Regions from separate parts of the Catenulispora sp. MAP12-49 genome, predicted to be linked through region 2. Evidence: riboswitches for the same ligand, from Rfam matches in the RefSeq annotation. Region 2 holds a riboswitch; the other holds the start of a gene.
What was found. A riboswitch is a leader RNA that binds a small molecule or an ion and turns the genes downstream of it on or off. The one in region 2 is predicted to bind cobalamin.

Region 1 (4,861 bases), on a different contig from region 2:
GCGAACAGCGGCGCGATCCGTTCGGTGCCGACCATGTAGGGGTCGAGGTTGCGGCCGGTGCGGCCGGCGGCCAGGGAGTGGTAGCCGGGGTCGATGTAGTCCGGGCCGACCTTGAACGGCGCGACGGTGAAGCCGCGGTCTGTCAGGGCTTTGACGATGCCGGTGGCGACCGTGGTCTTGCCGTGGCCGGAGGCCGGGGCGGCGATGACGATCCGCGGCACGGTCAGCCGCGACGGGGCCGGGGTCACCACTCGATGCCCTTCTGGCCCTTCTGGCCGGCGTCCATCGGGTGCTTGACCTTGGTCATCTCAGTGACCAGGTCGGCGGCCTCCAGCAGTTCGGGGGCGGCGTCCCGGCCGGTGATGACCACGTGCTGGCTCCCGGGGCGGTCGGCCAGGGTCTTCACCACGTCCTCGACGTCGACCCAGCCCCACTTCATCGGGTAGGTGAACTCGTCCAGGACGTACAAACGGTAGGTCTCGGCGGCCAGATCGGCCTTGATCCGCTCCCAGCCGGCGCGGGCGTTGTCGGCCTGGAGCTCGGGGTCGCTGTGCAGATCGCGCTGGATCCAGGACCAGCCCTCGCCCATCTTGTGCCAGTCCACGGGACCGCCGACGCCGCTGCGCTCGTGCAGCTCGCCGAGCGCCTTGAGCGCCGTCTCCTCGCCGATGCGCCACTTGGCGGACTTGACGAACTGGAACACCCCGATCGGCCAGCCCTGGTTCCAGCCGCGCAGGGCCAGGCCGAAGGCGGCGGTGGACTTCCCCTTGCCGGGGCCGGTGTGCACGATCGTCAGCGGCCGGTTGCGGCGCTGGCGCGTGGTGAGGCCGTCGTCGGGGACGGATGTGGGCTGGCCCTGCGGCATCAGGCGGCCTTCCGGTCGGAACGGGGTCGGTTGCCGTGCACCGCCGCGGTGAGTGCGTCGGCGGCGAGGTCGGTGAGGGGCATGTGGTCGGCGCCGAGGTCGGCGGCCAGGCGCGCGGCCAGCCCCAGGCGCACCGGCCCGGCTTCGCAGTCCACGACGACGGCGGTGCCGCCGAGGGCCGCGACGGCCTGGAGCAGGTGGGCGGCGGCGCGGCGGGTGTCGGCCAGGGGGTCCTTGGAGTGCGAGGCCTGTGTCGCGCGGCCGTCGGTGACGATCAGGACGAGCGGGCGCCGATTCGGATCGCGCATGCGCTCGACCCGCAGGACGTCGGCGGCCTGGAGCAGACCGGCGGCCAGCGGGGTGCGGCCGCCGGTGGGCAGCGAGGTGAGGCGGGCGGCGCCGGCGTCGACCGACCAGGTGGGCGGCAGCGCGACCTCGGCGCCGCGGCCGCGGAAGGTGACCAGGCCGACCTTGTCGCGGCGCTGATAGGCGTCCAGGAGGAGCGAGAGGATCGCGCCCTTGACGGCCGCCATGCGCTGGCGGGCGGCCATGGAACCCGAGGCGTCCACGACGAACAGGACGAGATTGCCTTCCCGGCCCTCGCGAATCGGCTCGCGGAGGTCTTCGGAGCGCAGGCGCAGCGCGCCTTCGCGACGGCCTCGGGCGACCTGCTGGGGCGCGGCGGCGTGGACGGTCGCGATCAGATGGAGACCGCGCGCGCCGGGGCGGGCGCCGACCGAGCGGCCGCCGGTGGCGCGGGCGCGGGAGCGGCGGCCCTCGGCGCCGGTGCCGACGCCCTCGACCTGTAACAGGCGGGCTTTGAAGGGCTCGCTGGGCGCGGTGGGTGCCTGGTCGCGCGAGGAGCCGGACGTCTGCTTCTGCTCAGCGGATGACTCTCCGGGTGAGGCGCCTGCAGAGGGCTCTGACTCGGCACTGTTGGACGGGCCGCCGGAAGTATCACCGCCGTCGGGACCACCCGAGCCGCCGCCGTCGGGCCCGCCGCCGTCGGGCCCGCCGGAGCCGGGACCGGGATCAGGATCCTCATCCCCGTCGTCCATGGCCTCGTCCAGCCGCTCCTCGTCCAGGCCCGGCGCGTCGAAGGGATGCCGCCGCCGGCGGTGCGGCAGGGCCAGTGTCGCCGCCTGCCGCACGTCCTCGGCGATCACGACGTCGCGCCCGGCCCACGCCGCGAGCGCCGTCGCGGCGCGTGCCGTCACCAGGTCCGCGCGCATCCCGTCGACCTCGAAGGCCGCGCAGATGCGGGTGATGCGCAGCAGTTCGGAGTCCGGCAGCCGCACCGCGGGCAGCAGCGCACGCGCCGCCTCGATGCGTGCGGCCGTCTCCTTGTCCGCCTGCTCCCAGGCCGCTGCGAAGCCCTCGGGGTCGGCCTCGTAGGCCAGGCGGCGGCGGACAACCTCGGCGCGTTCGGCCGGCTCGCGGCTGGCGCGGACCTCGACGGTCAGGCCGAAACGGTCCAGCAGCTGCGGGCGCAGCTCGCCCTCTTCGGGGTTCATGGTGCCGACCAGCAGGAAGCGGGCGGCGTGGCTGATCGAGACGCCTTCGCGCTCGACGTGGGCGACGCCCATCGCGGCCGCGTCCAGGAGCAGGTCCACGAGATGGTCGTGCAGGAGGTTGACCTCGTCGACGTACAGCAGGCCGCGGTGGGCGGCGGCCAGCAGGCCGGGTTCGTAAGCGGCGACGCCGGAGGCCAGGACCTTCTCCAGGTCCAGGGAGCCCACGAGGCGGTCCTCGGTGGCGCCGACCGGGAGTTCGATCAGGCGGGCCGGGCGTGACTGGGCCGCGGCGGCGGCCGGAGCGCCCTGGCCGGGCACCGCGTGCGGGCCGTCCGGGCAGGCCGGGTCGGGGGCCGCGGGGTCACAGGAGAACCGGCAGCCGGGGACCACCGCGATCTGCGGCAGCACCGCGGCCAGGGCGCGCACGATGGTCGACTTGGCGGTGCCCTTCTCGCCGCGGACGAGCACGCCGCCGACCGCCGGGGACACGGCGTTGAGCAGCAGGGCCAGCCGCAGGTCGTCGAGACCGACGACGGCGGTGAACGGGTACGGCGGCACGCCGGATCAGCTCCTCACGGGTATCCACGCCCGACAGGTCTCCTCAAGAGAACACGCCGCGGGGGCGGCGTGCCTGGGGCGGTCGTAGTCTCCTGACTCTCAGATCCGCGCGCCTGCCCGGCCTTCCCAGAACACTGATGTTCCAGTGGCATCTCAAGCGGGAGGCACTCCCTGATCACAGTGGCGGGACCGCTCCGGATTCGCACCGGATTCCTGCCGACCGTCCCGCGTGCAGCATCCCGCAGCGATCACCGGCCGTCAAACCGCGTCCAGGCGGCGCCGGGTGGCGCGATGTCCGGATGTATCCCTCAATGGGAGGGTGAGCGAGCGACGGCGCAGACCCCGTGTCCTGGGTGAATACGAGCTGGACGGCGGCGCGTTCGCGCCGGCGCGGGGTGAGCAACGCGACACGCCCGACCCCCAGGAGCCGCTCCGCACGCTCGGGCGGCCCGCCGGGTCGCTGTGGCGGGCCGTGCTGCGCCGGATCCGGACCAGCTGACCGGCGACCAGCTGACTGACGGCCGGCTGACGGGCGGCCAGCTGTCTGACGGCCGGCTGACTGGCGCCGGACTACAGCGGAGGCCCGTCCCCCGGGTCCTCCTGATAGGAGTACCGCTGTTCCTCCCACGGGTCGCCGATGTTGTGGTACCCGCGCTCCTCCCAGAACCCGCGGCGGTCCTCGGTGAGGTACTCGATGCCCCGGACCCACTTGGGCCCCTTCCAGGCGTACCGGTGCGGCAGGATCAGCCGCAGCGGGAACCCGTGCTCGGGGGTCAGGGGCGCGCCGTCGTGGTGGGTGGCGAACACGACGTCCTCGCGGAGCAGGTCCTCCAGGCGCAGGTTCGAGCTGTAGCCGTACTCGGCCCAGACGGTGACGTGCGTCGCGTCCGGGGCCGGCGGCGCCAGATCGACGATGGTGCGGCCGGAGACGCCGCGCCAGGAGGCGTCGAGCATCGTGAACTTGGTGACGCAGTGGAAGTCGGCGATCACCTCGACGGTGGGCAGCGCGCCGAACTCCTCGTGGAACCAGACCGCCTCCTCGCCGTCGGCGGTGGCCCCGGTGACCCGGAAGTCCCAGCTCGCGGGCTTGAAGCGGGGCACGGGGCCGTAGTGCAGCACCGGCCACTCGCCGCGCTGCATGCGCTGGCCGGGAGGGAGCCGCTCGTCAGCCCGCGCCGTCCCGGCGTCTGTGTCCACCCCTGATCCCGGCTGCCCCATGGAGACCATCGTCCCAGATGTGGTGCACGGCACGTACCGCGGGGACTTGGCAGCGGGCGATAGGTAGCTTAGGCTCCCCTAAGTACCGATCGATCGCCGCTGGCGACCTCGCAGACAGCCGGAGCCCCGCTTGTACGCCTGCATATGCCACGCGGTCACCACCGCCGAGGTGGACGCTGCCGTCGCGCTCGGCGCCAAGTCCGTCAAGCAGGTCCGCAAGGCCACCGGCGCGGGTTCGGCGTGCGGGACGTGCGTGAAGCGGCTGAGCTGCCTGCTGGCCGCAGCGCGGGTCGCGGACTCGGCGCCGCCGGAGGCCATGCCCGAGGCCGAGCGGCTGCCGGAGAGGACTCCGGTCCACGCTCCGGCCCACAAGCCGGCTCCGGTCCCGGTCCCCGCGGCACGCACCGCGACCCCGGTCTTCCAGCACGCGCCGCACTGCCCGGCCGCGCTGCCCGCCCTGGGCTGATCGCGGACCGCTCCACCGGCTGATCCGAGTCCCACTCCCCCGGCCGGTCCCGGCCCGATTCCGCGCGCCCAGGCACTCCCTCTTTCGGCGCAATCCGCGCACACGCCGTTACCCCACCGGTCGGCGGCTCTGGCAATATCGGACGCCATGCAGGGTGACAAGGACATCATCGCGTTCCTCAACGAGCAGCTCACCGCCGAACTGACGGCCATCAACCAGTACTGGCTGCACTACAAGCTG
Region 2 (4,861 bases):
CCCTGGTACGCCAGGATGCCGACGATCGCCTTGAGCAGCGTGGACTTGCCCGCGCCGTTCGGACCGAGCACGGCGTGCCAGGAGCCGGAGGCCACGGCGAGGTCGACCCCGTGCAGGATCGGCTTGTGGTCCAGCCTCACCCGCACCCCGGCGGCCTTGACCGCGCTCACCGGTCCCGCTCCCGCGTCGCCCGCAGGATCACCAGGAAGAACGGCGCCCCGACGAACGAGGTCACCACCCCGATCGGCAGCTCGGCCGGCGCCAGCGCGGTCCGCGCGAGCAGGTCGGCCAGCACCAGGAACGCACCGCCCACCAGCAGGCTCATCGGCAGCAGCAGCCGGTGCCCGGGCCCGGCGACCCGCCGCACGACATGCGGCACCACCAGCCCCACGAAGCCGATGATCCCGCTGACCGCCACCGCCGTCGCGGTCGCCAGCGAGGCCGCGGCCAGCACGATCAGCCGGGTGCGCACCGGGTTCAGGCCGAGCGTGGCGGCCTCGTCATCACCGAGCGCGAGGACGTCCAGATGCCGCGCGTGCACCGTGACGATGAGGACACTGATGACGGCATACGGCAGCGCCAACCGCACCAGCGACCAGTCGGCGGAGGCGAAACTCCCGAACAGCCACGAGTACACCTGCCGCACATCGGTGGTGCTCCGCTGCATGACGAACGCCTGCACCGCCCCGACGAACGAACTGACCGCGACCCCGGCGAGGATGAGCGATGCGGTCCCGCCCCGACCCACGAGCGTGCCGAGCACATAACTGGCCAGCACCCCGCCGAGCGCCCCGACGAACGCGGCCAGCGGCACCGCACCGATCCCCGCCACGGTGTGCTCGGGCCCGCCGCCGTAGACGATGACGAGAGTCGCGGCCATCCCGGCACCGGCGGAGGCCCCGATGGTCCCGGAATCGGAGAGCGGATTGCGGAAGACACCCTGATACGCAGCCCCCGCCTGCGCGAGCAACGCCCCGACCAGCGTGGCCAGGACGACGCGCGGCAGCCGGATCTGGTCCAGCACGCTCTGCTGCACCGGCCCGAGCCCGGTGTGCAGGTCGACGAAGGGCAGCTTGTCCAGCAGCGCCTTGGCGGTGCCGGCGACCGGAAGGCCCGCGGCACCGCCGAGGCTGGAGACCAGGACGGCGAGGAAGAGGACCGCAGTCGCGGCGAGGAGCGCGATGGTCGGGCGAGCGATGGTGAAGCGGGCGAGGCGGCGGCGCGGGGGAGTCAGATCGCTGGTGGTCGCGCGGAGATCAGTCCGGCCGCCGTCGGCCGCCGCCGTCACCTGCCCAGCGTCGACCGCCGCGGCTTCGGCGCCCCCCGCCGCCGCCGCGTCGGCATCCGCGTCCGCTCCCTGCCGCCGCATCGCGGTGGCTCAGCCCTGGGCCTGGTTCACGGCCTTCGAGATCTGCTGCACCAGATCCACCAGGCGCGGGCCCCAGCGGGAGGCGATGTCGTCGTCCATGCCGACGACCGTGCCCTTCGCCGCGTTCTTCACCGCCGGGATCGCGGACCAGCCGGGGCGGGCGGCGACGGTGGCGGAGGTCTGCTGGCAGCACTTGGTGTCGGCCAGGAAGATCAGGTCGGGGGCCGCGGTGACCAGGTACTCGTCGGACAGCTGCGGGTAGCGGCCGCCGGTCTTGTCGGCCGGGTCGGCGATGTTGGTCAGGCCGAACTGGGCGAAGATCGAGCCGATGAAGGTCTTGGAGGTGGCGCTGTAGTTCCCGGGGGTGCCGACCTCGTAGTAGTACTTCAGGGGCGTGGCCGGCTTCTTCGTGGCCGCGATCGCCTCGGTGATCTGCTGCTTCATGCCGGCGACCTCGGTGGCCGCGGCGGCGGTGTGGCCGGTGGCGGCGCCGAGTCCGGTGATCTGGGTGTAGGCGTCGTCCAGAGTGTTCGGGGCGTCGAACCACAGGACCGGGACGTTCAGCTTGCCGAGCTGCTCCACGATCTGCGAGCTGTCGTCGGCGACGACCACCAGATCCGGGTTGTACTTCGCTATCGCCTCGGCGTTCGGCTTGTAGCCGGACAGCGTGGTCTTCGGAGCGCTCGCGGGGAAGTCCGACTGGTCGTCGACCGCCGTGACCTGCGAGCCGGCACCGATGGCGAACAAGTCCTCGGTGGCCGACGGCGACAGCGACACGATCTTCCTCGGCTCGGCCGCCAGCTTCACCGCGCCGTTCTTGGCGGTGATCGTGGCCGGGAAGGCGGCCGCGGACGAGGCGGCGGACGTGGCCGACGTGCTGCCGGAAGCGGCCGGGGCCGACGCCGACTTCGACGACGAACACCCGGCGGCCAGCAGCGCCGAGGCCGCGACGAGGCCGACGGCCACGCGCCGCGTCGAATTGTGCAGACGAGAATGCACGAGGTCAGCTCCTCCGGCTGATCCGCGGTCCCCGCCGCGCGCGCCGACCCAGGCAGGCGTGACGCGCACACAGCCGGACCGCCCCGAACCTCGAGGGCCGAACCTTGGCACATCGCATGAGGCGACCTGGCTCGCTCCCGGCAGGGAGCTCACAGTTGCGGGACAGCGCCGGATTTTCACCGGCTTCGCTGCACACGATGTGGACGGCGCACCGCCGTCGCCCATGACGCTAGCAAGCACTCGGGCACTCGCCTAACGACAAAAGGGGCGACGGCCGGTGATCTGCGCTACTCCAGGGCCTCTGCGCTACTCCAAGGCCTCTGCACTACTCCAAGACCTCTGCGCCGCTTCAAGGCCTCTGCGCTACTTCAGAACCCCCGCGCTGCCTCACGGCCAGACCGGCGCCCGCTTCTCCACGAACGCCCGCACGCCCTCGGCCCGGTCCGCCGAGAACGCCGTGGCCCGCCACGCCCCGTCCTCCACGTCCAGCCCGGCGGCCAGCGGCAGGTCCGCGCCGACCTTCAGCGCGTGCTTGGCGTTGCGCACCCCGATCGGCGAGTTCTTCGCGATCTGCTGCGCCAGCTCCAGCGCCGCCCCGCGGGCCGTCGAGGTCCCCGGCACCCGCCGGTCGACCATCCCGAACCGGTCGGCCTCGTCGGCGTCGATGCGGCGCGCGGTGAAGATCAGGTCCGCGGCGCGGTTCATGCCCACGCGCCGCACCAGCGTCTGCGTCCCGCCGCCGCCGGGGATCACGCCGACCGAGACCTCGGGCAGCCCGAACACCGCGCCGTCGTCGGCCACGATCAGGTCGCAGCCCAGCGCCAGCTCGCAGCCGCCGCCCAGGGCGTAGCCGGAGACCGCGGCGATGACCGGCATCGGCAGCGAGCCGAACGCGCCCCACGTCCGCCGGAACGCCGGCCGGGTGGCGACCAGCTCGGCGTCGCTCATCTGGTTGCGCTCCTTGAGGTCCACGCCGACGCAGAACGCGTGGTTCTTCCCCTCGGCCGCGGGCGGCGCCGACGACACCACGACGGCGCGCACCGCCGGGTCCTCGGCCAGCTCCGGCGCGACGTCCCGGATCGCCGCGGCCATCCCGGTCGAGATGGCGTTCATCGCCGAAGCGCGGTTCAGCACGATCTCCGCGACCACGCCGTTGCCGGACGCCGGGTGCCGCCGCAGGAGTACGCCGTTGTAATCCTTCTCCGATACCTCGTTCATGGTGCCCACAGTATGAGATGGAGGTCAGAAGCCGAACGGGAGCCACGGCGCGATATCGCTCACAAAAGCCCGCGACGCCTCGGCCAGCGCCCCCGGCCGCAGCTCCTCGACCCGACCCGCCCGGCCGAGCGCGGCCAACGCAAAGCCGCCGAGGTAGGCCGACCCGAGCTCGCGCGGCCCGAGCACCAGATCCGCCGGATCCGTGGTCCGCTCGCAGACGGCTCCGGAAGCATCACCGCTGAGCCGCCACCGTCCGGTGTTCCACGGGCAGAACGGATCCGAGACCTCGAACACCGCGTCCACCGGCGCCGCGTACCGCCGCGCCGTCAGGGCCCGGTCCACATCCACGAGCCGCACATACACATCGTCCTGCAGCCGCGGCACCGCCTGCCGGGGATCGGCGAGCAGGAACATCAGCGGGGCGTCGGTCGGCACGTCGGCATGGACCTCGCTGGTCAGGTCGATGTCCAGCAGGAAGCGCCACATCGCGACGGAGGAGGCGAGGTCGCGGCCATAGACCTCCTTCGCGCGCACCTTGCAGTCCGGGCGCGCCGGGTTGTCCCAGTCCTCCTTGATCCGGTAGCGCGCGAAGCCGGCGACCAAGCCGTCGGAGTCCTCGGCGACCACGCACCGCAGCGGGCCGGCCCCGTCGCGCGCGAAGTCGTGGTCGGCCAGCGCCGAGTCGCGCCAGGCGTCGCCGGTGCGCCCCAGCATCCCGGGACGGCCCAGGCGGTTCGCCTCGAAGACCTCCTGGCACCGCTCGTACGCCTGGACCGGATCCGCCATCCGCAGCTGGAACTTGTCGCTGCCGGGCACCGCCGACAGGCCGTTGTCGCCGCGCGGGATGGTCAGGTGGAGCTGCTGGGAGCCCAGTCCGTAGCCGAAGCGGCCGTAGATCGCGGGCTCGGACGCCTCGAGGATCGCGACCGGCGCCCCGCCGTGCTCGTGGAGGCCGGTCAACTGGTACCGCATCATCCCGGTCAGGATGCCGCGCCGCCGGTGGGTGGGCTTGACGGTGACGAACGAGACGCCGGCCGCCGCCACCGCGACCCCGCCGGGCACCGTCAGCTCCAGCGCGATGTCCCCGCCGGTGCCGACCAGCTCGGCGGCGTCGAACGCGGCCACCGTGCGCTCGGGGGGCAGCAGCCGCATCCCGATGTCGTGCGCCTCCGGGCCGGGGTTCTCGTGGAAGGCGAGGTCGAGATGCGCGGTGAAGGCCTGGACCTCTTCGTCCGTGATGGGACGGATCGGGTAGGAGGCGCGGTCGATGCTCAT

Region 1: it holds a riboswitch for cobalamin, as region 2 does, so the genes downstream of both, ABIA35_RS19140 (putative cobaltochelatase) here and ABIA35_RS03360 (ABC transporter substrate-binding protein) in region 2, are expected to answer to the same signal.

What each region holds. Positions count from the first base shown of each region.
Region 1 covers NZ_JBGCCP010000009.1:197,767-202,627, forward strand. Annotated here, with positions in the region: gene ABIA35_RS19130 (cobyrinate a,c-diamide synthase) at 1-251, opposite strand, end outside; gene cobO (cob(I)yrinic acid a,c-diamide adenosyltransferase) at 245-865, opposite strand; gene ABIA35_RS19140 (putative cobaltochelatase) at 865-2,937, opposite strand; cobalamin riboswitch at 3,025-3,151, opposite strand; gene ABIA35_RS19145 (hypothetical protein) at 3,257-3,436, shown strand; gene ABIA35_RS19150 (sulfite oxidase-like oxidoreductase) at 3,508-4,155, opposite strand; gene ABIA35_RS19155 ((2Fe-2S)-binding protein) at 4,286-4,621, shown strand; gene bfr (bacterioferritin) at 4,769-4,861, shown strand, end outside.
Region 2 covers NZ_JBGCCP010000001.1:712,244-717,104, reverse strand. Annotated here, with positions in the region: gene ABIA35_RS03370 (ABC transporter ATP-binding protein) at 1-170, opposite strand, end outside; gene ABIA35_RS03365 (FecCD family ABC transporter permease) at 167-1,369, opposite strand; gene ABIA35_RS03360 (ABC transporter substrate-binding protein) at 1,379-2,368, opposite strand; cobalamin riboswitch at 2,474-2,599, opposite strand; gene ABIA35_RS03355 (enoyl-CoA hydratase/isomerase family protein) at 2,756-3,586, opposite strand; gene ABIA35_RS03350 (GNAT family N-acetyltransferase) at 3,611-4,861, opposite strand.